DNA from 3 places in the Actinophytocola sp. genome. Region 3 is predicted to be linked to each of the others. Evidence: riboswitches for the same ligand, from Rfam matches in the RefSeq annotation. Region 3 holds a riboswitch; each other region holds the start of a gene.
The links. A riboswitch is a leader RNA that binds a small molecule or an ion and turns the genes downstream of it on or off. The one in region 3 is predicted to bind S-adenosylmethionine.

Region 1: it holds a riboswitch for S-adenosylmethionine, as region 3 does, so the genes downstream of both, ACRDTB_RS24375 (aminotransferase class V-fold PLP-dependent enzyme) here and thrC (threonine synthase) in region 3, are expected to answer to the same signal.
Region 2: it holds a riboswitch for S-adenosylmethionine, as region 3 does, so the genes downstream of both, ACRDTB_RS24650 (methionine ABC transporter ATP-binding protein) here and thrC (threonine synthase) in region 3, are expected to answer to the same signal.

What each region holds. Positions count from the first base shown of each region.
Region 1 is NZ_JBOHGB010000086.1:9,872-14,675, reverse strand. It holds gene ACRDTB_RS24385 (RluA family pseudouridine synthase) at 1-69, opposite strand, end outside; gene lspA (signal peptidase II) at 66-767, opposite strand; gene ACRDTB_RS24375 (aminotransferase class V-fold PLP-dependent enzyme) at 978-2,321, opposite strand; SAM riboswitch class IV at 2,355-2,470, opposite strand; gene sthA (Si-specific NAD(P)(+) transhydrogenase) at 2,540-3,943, shown strand; gene ACRDTB_RS24365 (M23 family metallopeptidase) at 3,948-4,661, opposite strand; gene ACRDTB_RS24360 (potassium/proton antiporter) at 4,771-4,804, opposite strand, start outside.
Region 2 is NZ_JBOHGB010000088.1:7,992-12,795, reverse strand. It holds gene ACRDTB_RS24660 (transglycosylase family protein) at 1-1,292, shown strand, start outside; gene rsmA (16S rRNA (adenine(1518)-N(6)/adenine(1519)-N(6))-dimethyltransferase RsmA) at 1,377-2,237, shown strand; SAM riboswitch class I at 2,331-2,420, shown strand; gene ACRDTB_RS24650 (methionine ABC transporter ATP-binding protein) at 2,600-3,607, shown strand; gene ACRDTB_RS24645 (hypothetical protein) at 3,644-4,645, opposite strand.
Region 3 is NZ_JBOHGB010000105.1:2,062-6,865, reverse strand. It holds gene ACRDTB_RS26810 (AAA family ATPase) at 1-682, shown strand, start outside; gene rpsT (30S ribosomal protein S20) at 815-1,075, shown strand; gene holA (DNA polymerase III subunit delta) at 1,391-2,368, opposite strand; SAM riboswitch class I at 2,505-2,631, shown strand; gene thrC (threonine synthase) at 2,643-3,896, shown strand; partial or broken gene ACRDTB_RS26790 (transposase) at 4,243-4,794, shown strand; gene ACRDTB_RS26785 (hypothetical protein) at 4,791-4,804, opposite strand, start outside.

The DNA of each region.
Region 1 (4,804 bases), on a different contig from region 3:
CTTGGCCAGCCCGGCGTCGACCCGCATGCCGTCCAGCCCGTCGGGGACCGGAAGGGTGCGAGCGGTCACGCGTCCGTGTCCTTCGCGGGCTCTTCCTTCGCGTTGATCGTGTCCTCGGTGTCCGCCGCGTCCTTCGGCATCGGGTCCTTCGGCGTCGCGTCCTTCGGCGTCCTGTCCTTCGGCGTCCTGTCCTTCGTCGACGTGCCGTCGTAGTCGCGGCCGAGCAGGGCCATGACCACGATGAGCGCGCCGCCGCAGACGATGGACGAGTCGGCGACGTTGAACACCGGGAAGACGTCGCCGTTGGGGGCGAACGGCGAGAGGAAGTCGACGACGTGGCCGCGCAGCGGGCCGGGCGCGCGGAGGAAGCGGTCGATGAGGTTGCCCAGCGCACCGGCGAGCACCAGGCCGAGCCCGACGGCCCAGCCGATGGAGCGCAGCTTGGGCATGATCCAGATGATCGCGATGACAACGCCCACCGCGATGAGCGTGAGCACCCACGTCATCCCGGTGGCCATGCTGAACGCGGCGCCGGGGTTGCGCACGAGCTGCAGGTAGAACAGCCCGCCGAGCACCCGCACCGGTGCCTGCCCCTCGAGGGCCGCGACGGCGATGATCTTCGTGACGATGTCGGCGGCCAGCACCACCGGCGCCACGACCGCGAACAGCCAGCCGCGGCGGGGCGGCCGGGACGGTTCGGGTGGGGGCGGCTGCTCGGTGTCGGTACGACCCGGCTGCTCCGCGTCGGTACTGGTCTCGTCGCTCACCGGGCCATTGTCCATGGTCGGCGAAACCGGGTGGTCAGCAACCACTCACGTACGCCGCCCCGGCCGGAGGTCGAGCAGGTCGACGTCGCCGCTGCCGGTCAGCCGCATCGGCTCGTTGATCACGACAAGCACGACGCATCGAGGCGATGGTCTGCGCGGCCTCGCGGAGCCGGTCCAGCGCCTCGGCGGGGGCGTTGCCGCGCCGCCAGACTAAAGCGCGGCCAGCAACGGCGGCAGCGGACGCGGGTCGGGCGCGGGGGTCCAGCGGCCGTCCACCTGCTCGTAGTCCGCCGCCGGGCCGTGCGTGACCAGCGAGCGCAGCGCGCCGACGAGACGGTCGACGTGCTCGGCGGTGCTGCCCAGGCCGAGGCTCGCCCGCAGCGCGCGAGTACCCGTGGCGCCGGCCGAGGCGAGCAGGCGGCGGGTCGCGATGTGGGCGCAGAACGCGCCGTCCCGCACGCCGATGCCGTGCTCGGCCGACAGCGCCGCCGCCAGCAGACCCGGGTCCTGGCCGTCGACCGCGAAGCTCACCACGCCCACCCGGTCGCCGCCGAGCAGGGACAGCTCACGCAGGCCCGGCACGCCGGCGAGCCCCGCCCGCAGCCGCGTCAGCAGCGCACGCTCGTGCGCGATGATCGCGTCCCAGTGCCGGCCCAGCGTCTCGCACGCCACCGCGAGCGCGTGCGCGCCGACCACGTTCGGCGTGCCGGCCTCGTGCCGCTCCGGGCCCGTCGACCAGGACACCGCGAGGCGCGAGTCCCGGTCGGCCACCAGCGACGTCGCGCCCCCGCCGGCCAGGTACGGGTCCGCCGCTCGCAGCCAGTCCGCCCGCCCGACGAGCGCGCCGGCACCGAACGGCGCGTACAGCTTGTGCCCGGACAGCACGACGTAGTCCACGTCCAGCGCGCGGACGTCGACCGGACGGTGCGGGGCCAACTGCGCGGCGTCGAGCACGATGCGGGCGCCGTGGTGGCGGGCGATCGCGGCGACGTCGGCCACCGGCCACAGCTCGCCGGTCACGTTCGACGCACCGGTCACCACCACGAGCCGCGGCCCGGTCGGGCAGTCTTGCAGGGCGCGGTCGAGCGAGCCGACCGACGAGATGTGCCGGACCAGCGGCCCGCGCCACGGCAGCAGTGCGGCGTGGTGGTCGGTGTCGAACCGCACCACCGACGTGCCGGTCCCACCTGTTCGCGGCAGCGCGCGGGCCAGCAGGTTCAGCGCGTCGGTCGTGTTGCGGGTGAACACCACGGCGTCGGTCCGCCGCGCCCCGACGAACCGGCGCACCACCTCGCGCGCCCGCTCATAGACCTTTGTGGACACCTGCGAGGCGAGGCCCGCGCCGCGGTGCACGCTGGCATACCAGGGCAACAGCTCGTCGACCGCGTCGCGGACCGCCGCAAGGCAGGGCGCGCTCGCGGCGTGGTCGAGGTTCGCGTACGGCACCCGGCGACCGTCCACCAGCGGCACGGTCAGCCGCGCGCCGACGACGGGCGGAATCGGGCCGGGCAGGCCGCCGGACACGGGTCGGACATGTGGGATGGCGAGCGTCATCGTGAAGCCTCCGGGGTCGGGGCCCCGCCCCGGGGCCCGCGCTTGCCCACCCGCACCTCGCGGAGGGCCTGGTCCTCACCCGGGGCACCCCACCGCGGTTGGAGGGTTGCCGGCCAGCAAGCCGGGGCTTGACGCTGGCACTCATGACCTTCGCGCCCGAAGGTAGCCGATCCGGCCCGGAACTGTCCAACCGCCACCGTGCTTGACACACTCCCCCCATGACTGACTTCGATGTGCTGGTGCTGGGCTCGGGACCCGGGGGACAGAAGGCCGCGATCGCGGCCGCCAAGCTCGGCGCCGAGGTGGGGCTGATCGAGCGGCGCAACATGATCGGCGGCGTCTGCATCAACACCGGCACCATCCCGTCCAAGACCCTGCGCGAGGCCGTCCTCTACCTGACCGGCATGAGCCAGCGTGAGCTGTACGGCCAGAGCTACCGGGTCAAGGAGGAGATCACGATCGGCGACCTGACCGCCCGGACGAGCCACGTCGTCGGCCGTGAGGTCGACGTGATCCGCAGCCAGCTGTCCCGCAACGGCGTCTCGGTGCTGCCCGGCCTGGGCCGGTTCACCGACCCGCACACGGTCCAGGTCTCCGACGGCAGCGGACAGGAGCGCTCGGTGTCCGCGGACAAGATCGTGATCGCCACCGGGACCTGCCCGGCCCGCCCGTCCAGTGTGGACTTCGACGCGCAGACGATCATCGACTCGGACGGGATCCTCGGGCTGGAGCGGATCCCGCGGTCGATGATCGTGGTCGGCGCCGGGGTGATCGGCATCGAGTACGCGTCGATGTTCGCCGCCCTGGGGACCAAGGTCACGGTGATCGAGCAGCGGATGCGGATGCTCGAGTTCTGCGACACCGAGGTGATCGAGGCACTCAAGTACCACCTGCGCGACCTCGCGGTGACGTTCCGGTTCGGCGAGACCGTGGCCGCCGTGGAGCGGCACAAGAACGGCACGGTCACGACCCTGGAGAGCGGCAAGAAGATCCCCGCCGACATGGTGATGTACTCCGCCGGCCGACAGGGCATGACCGACCACCTCGACCTGCCCGCGGCCGGGCTGGCGGCGGACAGGCGCGGCCGGATCAAGGTCGACGGCACGTTCCGCACCGAGGTCGAGCACATCTACGCGGTCGGGGACGTGATCGGCTTCCCCGCGCTCGCGGCCACGTCGATGGAGCAGGGCCGGCTCGCGGCCCACCACGCGTGCGGCGAGCCGGTGCACGAGATGCACGAGCTGCAGCCGATCGGGATCTACACGATCCCCGAGATCAGCTACATCGGCCGCACCGAGGACGAGCTGACCGAGCAGCGGGTGCCGTTCGAGGTCGGCGTCTCCCGCTACCGCGAGCTCGCCCGCGGGCAGATCATCGGCGACTCCTACGGGGTGCTGAAGCTGCTCGTGTCCCCGCAGGACCGCTCGCTGCTGGGCGTGCACGTGTTCGGCACCGGCGCCACCGAGTTGGTCCACATCGGACAGGCGGTGATGGGCTGCGGCGGCACGATCGACTACCTCGTGGACACGGTGTTCAACTACCCGACGCTCGCCGAGTCATACAAGGTGGCCGCCCTGGACGCGACCAACAAGATCCGCCAGATCAGCATGCTGACGGAGTGACACCTCAGCCGTACAGGAACGTCCCCGGGAACGGCACGACCCAGCCGTCGCTCCGCCGGACCGCGTGGCCGGAGTACTGCGTGGCGGCCTCGAAGAACTGCCAGCCGCCGAACGCCTTGCCGTCGACCGGTTCGCCGACCACGGCGGCGACGTCGGAGGACAGCGTCTCGTAGGACACGCCGTGCCAGTCGCCGCCGGCGGCGGGCTCGGCGGCGACCTCGGCCGGCGACGCGGTCAGCAGCCACAGGGTGAAGTGCACGTGCGCGCCGCTGCTGCTGCCACCACACGGCAGGGCGTTGCCGATCGTGCCGAGCACGGTGCCCGGCGCGACCTGCTGTCCGTCCGCCACCTCGATATTCTCCATGTGGTAGTACCCGGTACGCCAGCCCTCCACGTGGTCGATCGTGACCCAGGGGCCACCCGGGCACTGCCAGATGTGGACGGTGCCGTCGAGCGGCGCACGCACGATGCCGTCGGAGGGCGTCAGGTCGATGGCGTTCTTCGGGCCGGTCGCGCCGTCGTCGGAGTGAATGCCGGCCGAGCCGGCGGACTGGCCCGGCGCGAACGGCAGGCCGAACGCCGGGAAGAGGGACTCGCGGTTCCCGCTCGCCGACGCGCCCGGTGCGGTCACGACCAGACCGACCACCAGTGCGATCGTGGCCAACGACGCGATGACCCGGTTCCGCGTCGTCCGCGTGGTCGTCAGCCTGACCGTCACTGTCCCGCGCCTCTCGCTAGGTTCGGCACTCGCGACAGTCCGAAGGTATGCGGCGGAAACGGGCCGCGGGCACCGTCGTTCGGCGGTGACGTTTGCCAGTTTTGGCCCGTCAGGGCTCTTTGCCGGTCTCGCCCATCCAGCGC
Region 2 (4,804 bases), on a different contig from region 3:
TCGGCCCGCAGGCCGACGAGCTGATGGCGTACGCGAACGTCGACGTCGACGAGCTCATCCAGCTGATCAACGCCGAGACCACCGTCCTGCCGATCATCCCGGACGCGCTGTCCGGCGATCGGGTCCGCGCGCTGCCGATGACCGAGGACGAGGTTCCGCCCGAGGTCGCGACCGGCGTCAAGCGGTGGAAGAAGTCGGTCCTCAAGGCGACGATCGCCTCGATCCTGGTCTCGCTGATCGGCGGCGGTGCCGCGGCGATCGCGATGAACAAGTCGGTCACGGTCGACGTCGACGGCCAGGCTCACCAGGTCAACACCTACGCCGACACGGTCGGCGAGGTGCTGGAGAACGAGGGCCTCAACGTCGGCTCGCACGACTCGCTGTCCCCGTCGCCGGCCGCCAGCATCGACGACGGCGGCACGATCGTCCTGCAGCGCGGGCGCCAGCTCCACCTGACCATCGACGGCGAGAAGCGCGATTTCTGGGTGCGCGCGACCACCGTCGAGGACGCGTTGAAGCAGATCAACCTGTCCGCCGAGGGCGCGTGGATGTCGGCGGGGATGGACAGCGAGGTGCCGCTGAACGGCATGGCGCTGGAGATCAAGACCCTCAAGAACATCACGCTGTTCGACGGCGGCAACAAGCCGAAGGCGCTGCAGACCACGGCGGTGACGGTCGACGAGCTGGTCAAGGAGCTCGAGCTCAAGCTGGGCCCCGACGACAGGATCACGCCTCGCGGGAACCTGAAGGTCACCGACGGTGCCGAGGTGCGGATCACCCGTAACGGCGTGACCGTGGTGAACCGGACGGAGAAGGTCAAGCCTCCGGTGCAGGAGGTCGAGGACCCGAACGCGTTGGAGGGCACCGAGGTCGTGCTCGACCCGGGCGCGCCGGGCGAGCGGATCGCGACCTACCGGCTCACGGTGAAGAACGGCGAGGAGATGGCCCGGGTCGAGATCGGCTCGAAGATCACCAAGCAGCCGAAGGCGAAGGTCGTCCGGGTCGGCACGAAGGAGCCGCCGCAGCCGGTGATCTCCGATGGCGCGGTCTGGGACCAGCTCGCGGAGTGCGAGTCCGGCGGCGACTGGGCGATCAACACGGGCAACGGCTACTACGGTGGCCTACAGTTCGACCAGAGCACGTGGCTCTCGAACGGCGGCGACCAGTACGCCCCGCTGCCGCACCAGGCGACCCGCGAGCAGCAGATCGCGATCGCCACCAAGGTCCGCGACGACCGCGGCGGCTACGGTGCCTGGCCCGCCTGCTCCTCCAAGCTTGGCCTGCCCACGTAGATTCCTTTTTGGACACCCCGAGCCCGGACTCGCCTCCCCGAGTCCGGGCTCGGCCCCTGTCCGGGCCCGTCTAGGCTCCTCGAAGTGAGTGACCGTGACGGGGACAGCGCCCTGCTCGGCCCGGCCGACGTCCGGCGCCTGGCCGCCGACCTCGGCATCCGACCCACCAAGAAGCTCGGCCAGAACTTCGTGCACGACCCCAACACCGTCCGCCGCACCGTGGCCGCCGCGCGGCTCACGCCGGACGACGTCGTGGTCGAAGTGGGCCCGGGGCTCGGCTCGCTCACCCTCGCCCTGCTGCCCGCCTGCCGCGCCGTGCACGCCGTCGAGGTCGACCCCGTCCTCGCCGGGCAGCTCCCGCGTACGGTCGAACGACGCGCACCCGGACTGAGCGGCAGGCTGCACGTCATCGAGGACGACGCCGTCCGGATCAGCGCCGACCGGTTCCCCGAGAAGCCGACCGCCCTCGTCGCCAACCTGCCCTACAACGTCTCCGTCCCCGTCGTCCTGCACCTGCTCGCCGAGCTGCCGACCCTGAACAAGGCGCTCGTCATGGTCCAGGCCGAGGTCGCCGACCGGATGGCAGCCGGCCCCGGCTCGAAGGTCTACGGCGTTCCCAGTGTCAAGATCGCCTGGTACGCCACCGCGAAACGGGTCGCCACGGTCCCGCGCACGGTCTTCTGGCCCGTGCCCAACGTCGACTCCGCGCTCGTCCTGCTCGAACGCCACGACGAGCCACGGGCGAACAGGAAAGAGGTCTTCCGGCTCGTCGACGCCGCCTTCGCCCAGCGCCGCAAGACGCTGCGGGCCGCGCTCGCCGGCTGGGCCGGGTCCGCCGAGCGGGCCGCCGAGCTGCTCACCGCGGCCGGCATCGATCCGGGCTCGCGAGGCGAACGACTCACGGTGGACGACTTCTCGACGGTCGTGGCCGCCGCCGCGCGGTGACCCTACGCTGACTGTGACTTGGCAGATATCTGACCAGGTATGGCCGTCGTGACGGTTGCACTTGGCGGGGTTCGTCAGGTTGACTACAGAGGAATTCCATCCCGAGCGGCCGAGAGACCTGGCTCCGAGACGCCGCAGCAACCACCCACCGCGGGCAGGTGCTACCGCCAGGATCGATGGAGGAGTGAGAGATGGTCATGCTGACCACCAGGCGGGTCATCGACCAGTGCCGGCGCACGGTCACGGGTTGTCGTCGCTGACTTCTACCAGCTGACGCCCCACCATCGCCCGAACCCGGGCAGACCGAACACGCAACCCACCGCTTCACACGAGCGGTCATCGCGCCTGGACTGGAGCACATCGTGATCACCTTGGAGAACCTCAGCAAGTCCTTCCGAAGTACGTCGGGCTCGGTCGTGGCCCTCGACGACGTCACCCTCGACGTTCCGACCGGCGTGATCGCCGGCGTCGTCGGCCCCGCGGGAGCCGGCAAGTCCACCCTCGCCCGGGTGCTGTCGCTGCGCGAGCGCCCGGACAGCGGCGTGTTCCGCCTCGACGGGCTCAACACCGGCACCCTCGACGAGCGCACCCTGCGCCTCGCCCGCTCGCGGATCGGCGTCGTCCCCTCCGGCGGCTCGCTGCTCGCCCAGCGCACCGCCGCCGGCAATGTCGCGCTGCCGCTGGAGCAGGCCGGCATGGACGGCCCGAAGCGCCGCGAGCGGGTCGGCAGGGTGCTCGACCTCATCGGCCTCACCCGCCAGGCCGCCACCTACCCCGCGGAGCTCAGCCCGGGCCAGCGCCAGCGCGTCGCCGTGGCCCGCGCGCTCGTCGGCGACCCGGCCGTCGTGCTCGCCGACGACCCGACCGCCGACCTCGACGAGGACGGCGCCGCCGGTGTGCTCGCCGTGCTCGACCGGGCCCGTGCGGAGCTCGGCGTCACGGTGCTCGTCGCCACCCAGGACACCAGCGTGGTCCGCCGCATCGCCGACGACGTCGCCGTCCTGGAGCACGGCCGGCTGCTGGAGAGCGGCCGGATCCTGGAGCTGATCCGCGACCCGGACAGCCTGGTCGCCCAGGCCGTGCTGCCGGCCATCGACCCCGACGCGCGCGGCGACTACCCGCGCGTCGCGGACGTCGTGCTCATCGGCTTCGCGGCGATCGGCTCACTGCTGCCCGAGGCCACCAGCCGGTTCGGCACGGACATCTCCGTGATCGGTGGCGGCGTGACCCGCATCGGTGAGACCCCGGTCGCGCGCTTCCGGGTCGGCCTGTCCGGTGAGCGGACCGACTCCGCACTCGGCTGGCTCGCCGAGCGCGGCGGCGCGGTCCGCCAGCTCGCCCGGGGCCCGCGCGGGGTGGTAGCGGCCTGACGCGGCGGACGGGCCGGCAGGGCCTGGAAGGACGCCTTACGGACACTCAACGTCCGGATGGCGTCCTTCCAGGCGTAGCCCCGCAGGGCGTGGACGGGCGGCCGCCGCGCGGTACGCAGCACGTAGCTCGGCGGTGACCGCGTCGGGCTCGGATCGCAGCCGTGTCGGCAGAGTCTGCACGACGACCACTCCAGCCGCGGCGTAACGGGAGTTCCGCGCAACGGTTCTGGCATAGTCGTCGCGGGAGAAGTGAAACGCGAACGAGTCGATCTCCCAGGCCATCCCGACCTCATCCGCCCAGCCGTCGGGAGTGGCGATGTACCGCCCGTCCGGGCAACGCAACACCACGTTCCATTCGAGTGTTGGCAATCCCGTGCGCGCCCAGACCCGCATCGCGTCGGCCTCGGCGATCGACCGGGCGCCGCCCTCGATGTCCTTCAGCACCTCCCGCACCACAGCGGTGCCCCGCCTGCTGCCTCGCTCCATCTCATACCTCAACCAACCGGGCCGAACGCGGCCACGCTGCACCGCCTCGCTGACCAGCGCGCTCACCGGCTCGACAGCCCTGAGTCGCCGGCAAGTGTCCAGCACCGCCCGATCGAGTGGCGCGACCGGAACATCATGGCGGGTAACCGACTCGGGCATCCGTACCGTGCGTTCGACGATGACGTAGTCGCTCCCGTGCACCTTTCGTCCGTGCGGCACCAACAGGTGAACGCGCCGTTCGTCGGGCACGTTGACCAACCCATGACGACGACAGGCCTCTACGCCGGTCACGATCGCATCGGGACCGCCGTATAGCAGCGCCGCCGACACCTGTTGCCGCCACGTTGGTGCCGCATCCGACAACAAGACGACGCCAGGCAGGAGTCGTCGCCACGGTCCACCGGGAACGCACCGTCGGTAAACGGTCCGCTCCGGCACCCCGAGCGAGACGAGAGTCGCCGCCTTGATCGCACCATCGCGGCTCGCGACGAGGAGCTCGTCACGCCGCTTGGCCCATCCACCCCTGTGCATGGCGACATCGTCGGTGCGCATCGCCGGCCGCGCGACCTCCGCTCGTCGACCTGTGGACAGCTCGCCGAGTTGGGGATGGCCAGGAAGGACGCCTTACAGACGCTCAACGTCAGGAAGGCGTCCTTCCAGGCAGTGCAGGCCGGCCGGGCGGGCCGGCCGGGCGGGGCCGGGCGGGGCCGG
Region 3 (4,804 bases):
GCGCTCGGCCGAGCGGACCGCGGCCCTGCGCGAGCACGGGCAGCACCTCAAGCGTGGGCTGTTGTTGTACGGGCCGCCTGGGACCGGCAAGACGCACACGGTCCGGTACCTGCTGAGCAGGCTGCCGGCGTGCACGGTGTTCGTGCTGTCCGGGGTGGCGATGATCCGCTGGCTGCGGGCGACCGCGGCGCTGGCCCGCCGGCTGGAGCCGTCGGTGGTGGTCGTCGAGGACGTCGACCTCATCGCCCACGACCGCTCGATGACGATGTCGGGCAACCCCGCGTTGTTCGAGCTGCTGGACGAGATGGACGGCATCGGGTCCGAGGCGGACGTGACCTTCGTGCTGACGACGAACCGCGTGGACACCATGGAGGAGGCGCTCGCGCAGCGGCCCGGCCGGGTGGATCTCGCGGTGGAGATCCCGAAGCCGGACGCCGCCTGCCGCGAGCGGCTGCTGCGGCTCTACGGTGGCCCCGCGCTGCGGTTGCCGGACGCGTCGCCCCTGGTGGCGGCGACCGACGGGGTGACCGCGTCGTTCGTCAGGGAGTGGGTGCGCCGGGCCGTGCTGAAGTCGGTCACGTCGGGCTCCGGCCTCGACGAGCCGGCCCTGCGGGCGGCCCTGGACGAGCTGATGTCCCAGCAGCAGGCGCTGACGCGGAGCATGCTGGGCGGCCGCCGATGAGACCGCGGTGACCCGCTGTTATCCTCGTACGTCGTTGCCGTGTGGCATTCCGCCCTGGAGGAAGCTCGCCGTTTCGGTGAGGCCACCTGAACGCGGCACGGAATTCCGTGATCGACATCGAGGAGCACACGCGTGGCGAACATCAAGTCCCAGATCAAGCGGATCAAGACGAACGAGAAGGCGCGGCAGCGCAACAAGGCCGTCAAGTCCTCGGTGAAGACCGCGATCCGCAAGTTCCGCGAGGCCGCCGAGGCGGGCGAGAAGGAGCAGGCCATCGAGCTCATGCGGGACGCCGCCCGCAAGCTCGACAAGGCTGCCGGCAAGGGCGTCATCCACGCCAACCAGGCGGCGAACAAGAAGTCCGCCATGGCCAAGCGCGCCAGCCAACTCTGAGCCGCCTTCCGAGCTGACCCGCCTGTGCCGGCCGTCCTTTGTGGGCGGCCGGCACAGCCGTCTCCGGACCCCCCTCTCCCCGGCACCTCCACGAGTTGTCCACAGGACCAACCTCCGCCCGGCGATTGCCGTCAGCCCCCACCACTAGCGTTGAAAACGGGGGACCCCTGGGGGAGTTGTCCACAGTGCGCACGGCCATCCCCAGCTCCGTGACCGTCAACCGGAATCGTCAGCCCCCGCCGGTAGGCTGGAAATCGGGGGGCCGGAGGCCAAGCCCATCACCCGTCCAAGTGAACCGGGCGCCCGGCTCGCCGGTCAGGTGCGGCGACGAGCCTCGGCGAGGCGGAGCACCGCCCGCTGCAACGCGAAGTCGGCGTCCACCGCGACACCCTTGACATCCGCGTTCACCTCGGCCACCACCTGCATCGCGGCCACCAGGCCCGCCGCGTGCCAGCCGCGCGACTGTGACAGCGCCTTGCGCACCTTCCACGTGGGCATCCCCAGCTCCGAGGACAGCCGGTACGGGTCCGCGCGCCCCGCGCCAGCCACCCGCGCCACCGTGCGCACCCCGTCCGCGAGCGCGTCGGCCACCAGCACGTGCGGCACGCCCAGCTGCATCGCCCAGCGCAACATCTCCAGCGCGCCCGCCACGTCGCCGGTGATCGCCTTCTCGGCCACCGCGAACCCGGTCACGTCCGCCCGCCCGCGGTGGTAGCGGCGCACCTCCTCCGCGGTCACCTGGCCACCGGTGTCCGCCACGAGCTGCGCCGCCGCCGAGGCCAGCTCGCGCAGGTCCGAACCGACCGAGTCGATCAGCGCGCTCACCGCCTCCGCGTCGGACCTGCCGCCCGCACGCCGGATCTCGTTGCGTACGAAGGCCTCCCGGTCCGCCGGCCTGGTGATCCTCGGACACTCCACGACGTGCGCCTCGGCCGACCGCAGCGCGGTGATCAGATCCTTGGCCGGCTTGCGACCGCCCCCGGTGTGCAGCACGACGAGCTGCACGCCCTCCGCCGGCTCGCGCACGTACGACGTGATCGACGCGGCGATGTCCTTGCCGGCGTCGTGCGCGCCCTCGAGCACGATCACCCGCCGCTCGGCGAACAGCGACGGGCTCACCAGCTCGGCGAGCTCGGGCGGGGTCAGGTCGGACACCTTGACCCGGGTCAGCTCGGCGGTCGGATCGGCGAGCTTGGCGGCGTCGACGGCGGCCCGCACCGCGCGCTCGACCAGCAGCTCCTCCTCACCGAGCACGAGCTGGAGCGCCGGCGGCGTCACGGCTGGGGCCTTCACCCGGCCATCCTCGCACCTTCGCGGGTGCGCCCGCCGCCGGGCGGGTGACATGTTGGTCGTACTCGTTGGATGACGGACCTCACATTGGCCGGGCCACCCCGTCGTGCCGTACCGTGGTCTGTGAACAACTGAACACCGCTCATCCAGAGGGGCAGAGGGACCGGCCCGAAGAAGCCCCGGCAACCGGCGTCAGCCATTCGTCTTCCGCGAGGACGGCTACGACCACGGTGCCAATTCCGACCCGCACGCGGGACAGATGAGGAGAAACCTCGCGATGACGATCACTGCCGCCACCACCACGCTCGACCTCGGGCCCGCGCGCGCCCTGACCTGCCGGGAATGTGGCAACCAGGTCCCACTCGCCGCCGAGTTCGCGTGCGCCGAATGTTTCGGTCCGCTGGAGGTCGCCTACGAGTTCGGCGACGTCAGCCGAGCGGACATCGAGTCCGGCCCCAAGTCGATCTGGCGCTACCGGCGGCTCCTGCCCGTACCGTCCGATGTGGATCGCCACCCGAACACCGACCCTGGCCTCACCCGCCTGGTGAAGGCCGACCGGCTCGGTGCCGCACTGGGCGTCAAGTCCTTGTGGGTCAAGGACGACACGGGCAACCCGACGCACTCGTTCAAGGACCGCGTGGTCGCCGTGGCCCTCGCCGCCGCCCGCCAGCTCGGGTTCACCGTGCTGGCCTGCCCGTCGACCGGCAACCTGGCCAACGCCGTCGCCGCCGCGGCCGCACGCGCCGGCTGGGAGTCGGTCGTGCTGATCCCGGCCTCGCTCGAGCGCGCGAAGGTGCTCACCACCGCTGTGTACGACGGCGCACTGATCGCGGTCGACGGCAACTACGACGACGTGAACCGCCTCGCCACCGAGCTCGCGGCGGATCACGAGGACTGGGCGTTCGTGAACGTCAACGTGCGCCCGTACTACGCCGAGGGTTCCAAGACGCTCGGCTACGAGGTCGCCGAGCAGCTCGGCTGGCGGCTGCCCGACCAGGTGGTCGTCCCCGTCGCGTCGGGCGCGCAGCTCACCAAGGTGGACAAGGGCTTCCGCGAGCTGACCGACCTCGGTCTCGTCGACGGCAGGGACTACCGGGTGTTCGGCGCCCAGGCGACGGGCTGCTCGCCGGTGTCTGCCGCGTTCAAGGCCGGCCAGGACGTCGTCCGGCCGGTGAAGCCGGACACGATCGCCCGGTCGCTCGCGATCGGCGCACCAGCCGACGGCCCGTACGTGCTCGACGCGGTGCGCCGCACCAGCGGCGCGGTCGAGGACGTCTCCGACAAGGAGGTCGTCGCGGGTATCCGCCTGCTGGCCAGGACGGAAGGCATCTTCGCCGAGACCGCCGGCGGTGTCACCGTGGCCACGGCGAAGAAGCTCATCGACACCGGCCAGCTCGACCCGGATGCCGAGACTGTCCTCCTCATCACCGGCGACGGTCTGAAGACCCTGGACGCCATCCAGGACGAGGTCGGCCCGAAGGCGGTGGTCCCACCATCGAGCGATGCGGTCCGCGAGGCCCTCGATTCCTAAGTGGACGCTGGTTCGGCGCGCCGAAGCCTAGTCTCGTGAGTCGTTAGTTGCCGGTAGTTGGTAGGGGTTTTGGTGTGCCGAACCCGAGGGGTTGATCCGGTGGTGCTTTCCGATGAGGAGCGGCAGGTTCTGCTGGCGGGGAGGTCGTCGCCGAACGCCGTCGCAGGCGTTGGCTGCGCGAGCGCGGATTGTGGTGTCCAAGTTGCGGTCTCGGTTCCTGGTTCGTCGGGTGGAAGGTCTGACGGATGAGCCGCGTCCGGGGCGGCCTCGGATGATCACCGATGACCAGGTCGAGCAGGTGATCACGAAAGACGTTGGAGGAGACGCCAGGCCAGGACAGCGTCGGTCGACTCGGTCAATGGCCTCGGCGACCGGGATGTCACAGTCCGCGTGTCGCGGATCTGACGGGCATTCGAGCTCAAGCCACACGCTGTAGCTGTCGACCGATCCGCAGTTCGTGGACAAGGTCCGCGACATCGTCGGTCTCTACCTTGCTCTGCCGGAGAACGCGTTAGTGCTCGCGGTCGATGAGACGTCCCAGATACAGGCCATCGATCACACCGCGCCGATTCTGCCGATCACCTGGTGCTCGACAACCACGCCACCCACACGACCCCGATGGTCAAGGTGGCTAATCCACCACCCCCGCTTCCACCAGCACTTCACCCCGACCAGCAGCTCCCGGCTCAACCTCGTAGAGCGCTGGCTCGCCGAGCTGACCAACCGCAAACTCCGCCGCTCCGCCCGCCGCGGCATCACCGAACTCGAAAACCGACATCCGCAAATGGACCAACGAATGGGACACCAACCCACACCATTCGCCTGGACCAAGACCGCCGACCAGATCTCCGACACCCTCGCCGCCTGCCGCAGCCGAATCAACGACCCACGACACTAGAACAGCGCAT